Regions from separate parts of the Algibacter sp. L4_22 genome, predicted to be linked through region 2. Evidence: riboswitches for the same ligand, from Rfam matches in the RefSeq annotation. Region 2 holds a riboswitch; the other holds the start of a gene.
The links. A riboswitch is a leader RNA that binds a small molecule or an ion and turns the genes downstream of it on or off. The one in region 2 is predicted to bind thiamine pyrophosphate.

Region 1: it holds a riboswitch for thiamine pyrophosphate, as region 2 does, so the genes downstream of both, thiS (sulfur carrier protein ThiS) here and M4I23_RS00895 (TonB-dependent receptor) in region 2, are expected to answer to the same signal.

Annotation. Positions count from the first base shown of each region.
Region 1 is NZ_JAMCOK010000002.1:781,947-784,152, forward strand. Features, by position in the region: gene M4I23_RS07965 (hypothetical protein) at 1-572, shown strand, start outside; TPP riboswitch at 747-849, shown strand; gene thiS (sulfur carrier protein ThiS) at 938-1,141, shown strand; gene thiC (phosphomethylpyrimidine synthase ThiC) at 1,221-2,206, shown strand, end outside.
Region 2 is NZ_JAMCOK010000001.1:208,257-210,462, reverse strand. Features, by position in the region: gene M4I23_RS00905 (DUF4301 family protein) at 1-378, shown strand, start outside; gene arfB (alternative ribosome rescue aminoacyl-tRNA hydrolase ArfB) at 380-787, shown strand; TPP riboswitch at 843-934, shown strand; gene M4I23_RS00895 (TonB-dependent receptor) at 1,034-2,206, shown strand, end outside.

The DNA of each region.
Region 1 (2,206 bases), on a different contig from region 2:
GTTTTCATACTGGAATTAATAAATTAACTGGAAAAGAAAATTATCCCGATGAAATAACTAAAATTTTATCAAGAGAATTTAGTTTTGTTTATTCACAATGCTATGAAGCTTTTGAAAGATTTTTGAAAGATTGTATAGATTCAAAAATCATAAATGATATTGAATTTAAAAAGTTAGTTGGATTTAATGAAAACTACTCAAGAAAAGATTTAAAAGGAGGAGAAAACATCTATAAGCTAATCAAAAAAGCAGGAGGAAAAAGGTTAGTTAATTATTCAAAAAACAACATTAATGACTTCAAATTTAAAGAATTACTCAAAATATTTAGTGAGATTCGACATTCAGTAACTCACAATAAAGGTTATTTAGATGTTTATAAAATCCCAAATAACCAATATTATAAAAATCTATTTGAATTTTTATTTAATAAAAACAAACTTGAAGGAAATAAAATTTTAATTCAATTTGACATAGTATTACTAAATAAAGTTTTAGTTTATTTAGCCGAATTTGGATTCCAAATCTATAAAATATTAAGTGAAGAAGATAAATATCAATGGAAAATAGAGTAAAATCACATTGGAAAATAAAATAGATAAATTATATCTCTAACCTTTATCTTAAAAAGACTTTTAAAACAAATAATAATGATACTTTCATAAGTATAATACATCATTTAAAAAATGAAAAAAAACAATCTCATTTTTTGTAGTCTAATCTTTCATTGTTTTACATATATTTGCGATAGTAAACTTTAGGAGTAATTAATTATTTATATAATTAGTTTGAGAAACATCCTTAGAACCTGATTTGGTTAACACCAACGGAGGGAAAAGTTAACAGTGTAACCACTGCCCTTTTTTCAAATTCCCGAACCTTTTATCGTTTACAAAAATTGTTTGACTAAACTTATTTAGTCTGCACAAACTATTTTTATATGATAAACATAAAGGTAAACAACGCAACACATCAATTAAATAAAGAATGCTCTCTTGAAAGCATTTTAAAAAAGTTAGAAATCTCGACGAACGGCATAGCACTTGCCGTAAACTTAAACATCATCACTAGAACCGACTGGAAAACTCAAACTCTTAATGATGGTGACGAGGTCTTAATCATAAAAGCCACTCAAGGCGGTTAAAACCAACCTTCTACAAATAAAATTTACACAAAATTCAATCAAATTTATTACCAGTTACACGCTATCAAATAAATAAGCAATGAAAACAAAAGACACTGCACCAAAACAAGACGGAATAACAAGAAACCCTTTCCCAAATTCTAATAAAATTTACGTGAAAGGAAAAATTCACCCACAAATTAAAGTAGCCATGCGTGAAATTTCTTTAAGTGATACTACAGATTCGTTGACGAAAAAGAAAACACCAAACCAGCCTATAACTGTTTACGATACCTCTGGCCCATATACAGACCCTAATAAATCCATCGATGTACACACCGGTATAGAAAGAATTCGCGAAAGCTGGATTCTAGAACGTGGAGATGTCGAGCAATTAAGCGGTTTTTCTTCAAAATATTGTAACGAGCGTTTAAATGATTCTAGCTTAGACCACATGCGCTTTTCGCATCTAAAAATGCCATTGCGTGCCAGAACAGGCCAAAACGTAACACAATTACATTACGCCAAAAAAGGCATTATTACTCCAGAAATGGAATACATCGCTATTCGTGAAAACCAACGAATTGATGAAATGACCGAGATTAGAAAACAACATAAAGGCGAACACTTTGGCGCTTCTATTCCAGATAAAATTACACCAGAATTTGTACGATCGGAAGTAGCAAGAGGTCGTGCAGTAATCCCTTCAAACATAAACCACCCAGAAGCAGAACCTATGATTTTGGGTCGTAATTTCTTGGTAAAAATAAACGCCAACATTGGAAATTCTGCCACAACCTCATCCATTGAGGAAGAAGTAGAAAAAGCAGTTTGGGCTTGCCGTTGGGGCGCAGATAATATCATGGATTTATCTACTGGGCAAAATATTCACGAAACACGCGAGTGGATTGTACGCAACTCACCTGTTCCTGTGGGTACCGTGCCAATTTACCAAGCTTTAGAAAAAGTTAATGGCGTTGCCGAAGATTTAACATGGGAAATTTTCCGTGATACATTAATAGAACAAGCCGAACAAGGTGTAGATTATTTCACAATTCACGCTGGCGTATTACTTCGTTACGTGCC
Region 2 (2,206 bases):
GGTGGTGGTCCGTTTTGGGTTAAGGACAAAAACGGAGATGTTTCTTTACAAATTGTTGAGTTTGCTCAAATTGATATAGATAATAAAGCGCAAGCTGAAATTGTTAAGAATGCAACTCATTTTAACCCAACAGATCTAGTTTGTGGTGTTAAAAACTATAAAGGTGAAAAGTTTAATTTATTAAATTATGTTGATCCCGAAGCTGCTTTTATCACTATGAAAACACAAAATGGAACCGATATTCAAGCGTTAGAACTTCCCGGTTTATGGAATGGTAGTATGGCCGATTGGATTACTGTTTTTGTTGAAGTGCCATTGAATACTTTTAGTCCGGTAAAAACGGTTAATGATCTTTTAAAGCCGGAACATCAAGGGTAATATGTTTAATGAAGCAGCGTTAATTCAAGAGTTACAATTTAAAGCGGTGAGAAGTTCGGGTGCGGGCGGACAGCATGTAAACAAAGTATCTTCAAAAATTGAACTGAGCTTCGATTTGGTAAATTCTTTAGTGTTTTCCGAACCTCGAAAAGCACGTTTGTTAATAAAGTTGAAACACCGTTTAACCAAGAACGACGTGCTTTTAATGCAATGCGGAGAGAGTAGAAGTCAGCATAAAAATAAAGAGCTTATTATAAAACGTTTTTTAACGTTAATAAAATCGTCGCTTGTAATTCCGAAAAGGCGAATTGCAACAAAAATTCCAAAATCGGTTATTAGAAAACGATTAAAAAACAAAAAGAACCTTTCTGATAAAAAAGTAAATAGGCGTAAGCCAAATATAGATTGAAAAGAATTGTTTTATTCTTATTGTTAATTCTAAATTGTTATTTACTTTTGCAACGTTCTCAAAAAAGGGGTGCCTAATATCGGCTGAGATCATACCCATTGAACCTAGAACAGGTAATGCTGTTTAGGAAATGTAACATCATGCAAATGGTGCGAATAGTTATGCTAAGCTTGTCTAAGCATTTCGAAAATTAATTAATTTTAAAGAATAATCACCTCTTTTTATTCGATTATAAATATAATCGTAATGAAAAACATTTTTCTTTTTTTAACACTTCTTGTGTTATCAGTCTGTGCAAATGCACAACAAAACCCAGTACAAACAGATTCTACTAAAATAGAAACTCTCGATGAGGTTTTAGTAAAAGCAGTGCGTGTAAATGCCGATTCGCCAATTACACACTCTAATCTTTCTAAAGAACAACTTGCAAAACGTAATTTAGGACAGGATATTCCTACTCTTCTTAATTTTTTACCATCTGTAGTTACTACAAGTGATGCTGGTGCTGGAGTAGGTTATACCAGTATTCGTGTACGGGGAACCGATGGAACACGTGTAAATGTTACTATTAATGGGATTCCTTATAATGATCCTGAAAGTCAAGGATCATTTTTTGTGAATTTAGGAGATTTTGCATCATCTACAGAGAGTTTACAGTTGCAACGTGGTGTTGGTACATCTACTAACGGTTCTGGTGCTTTTGGAGCGAGTTTAAATCTTTTAACCGATGCGTATTCTGATGAAGCTTCAGGTGAAATTTCAAATAGTTTTGGAAGTTTTGGTACACGAAAGCATACCGTGAAACTAAGTACAGGTTTGCTGAATGATCATTTTGAAATTTCTGGTCGTTTTTCAAAATTAAAATCCGATGGCTATGTAGATCGTGCTTTTACAGATTTAAAATCTTATTTTTTACAAGGTGTTTATAAAGATGGTAACACATTAATAAAAGCTTTAACTTTTGGAAATGAAGAGCGAACTTACCAAGCATGGTATGGTTTAACTGCAGATGAACTTAAAGAAGATCGTAGACAAAACCCATATACTTATGATAATGAAACCGATAATTACTGGCAAGATCACTACCAATTACATTGGAATGAGCGTTTTGATAATAACTGGTCTACAAACTTAGGTTTAAACTATACTAAAGGAAAAGGATATTTTGAGCAGTACAAAGCAGAAGAATCTGCTACCGATTTTAATAATTTAATTGAAGAAGATTCGGATGTTATTGTGCGTCGTTGGTTAGATAATAATTTCTACGTTGTTAATGCTAATGTTACTTATAAGAACAATGCGGTTGAGGTTATCACCGGATTATCGTACAGTTCTTATGATGGTGACCATTTTGGAGAAGTTATTTGGGGTAGTGATTTAGCTGCAAACGCAAATATTAGAGATCATTATTACGATGGT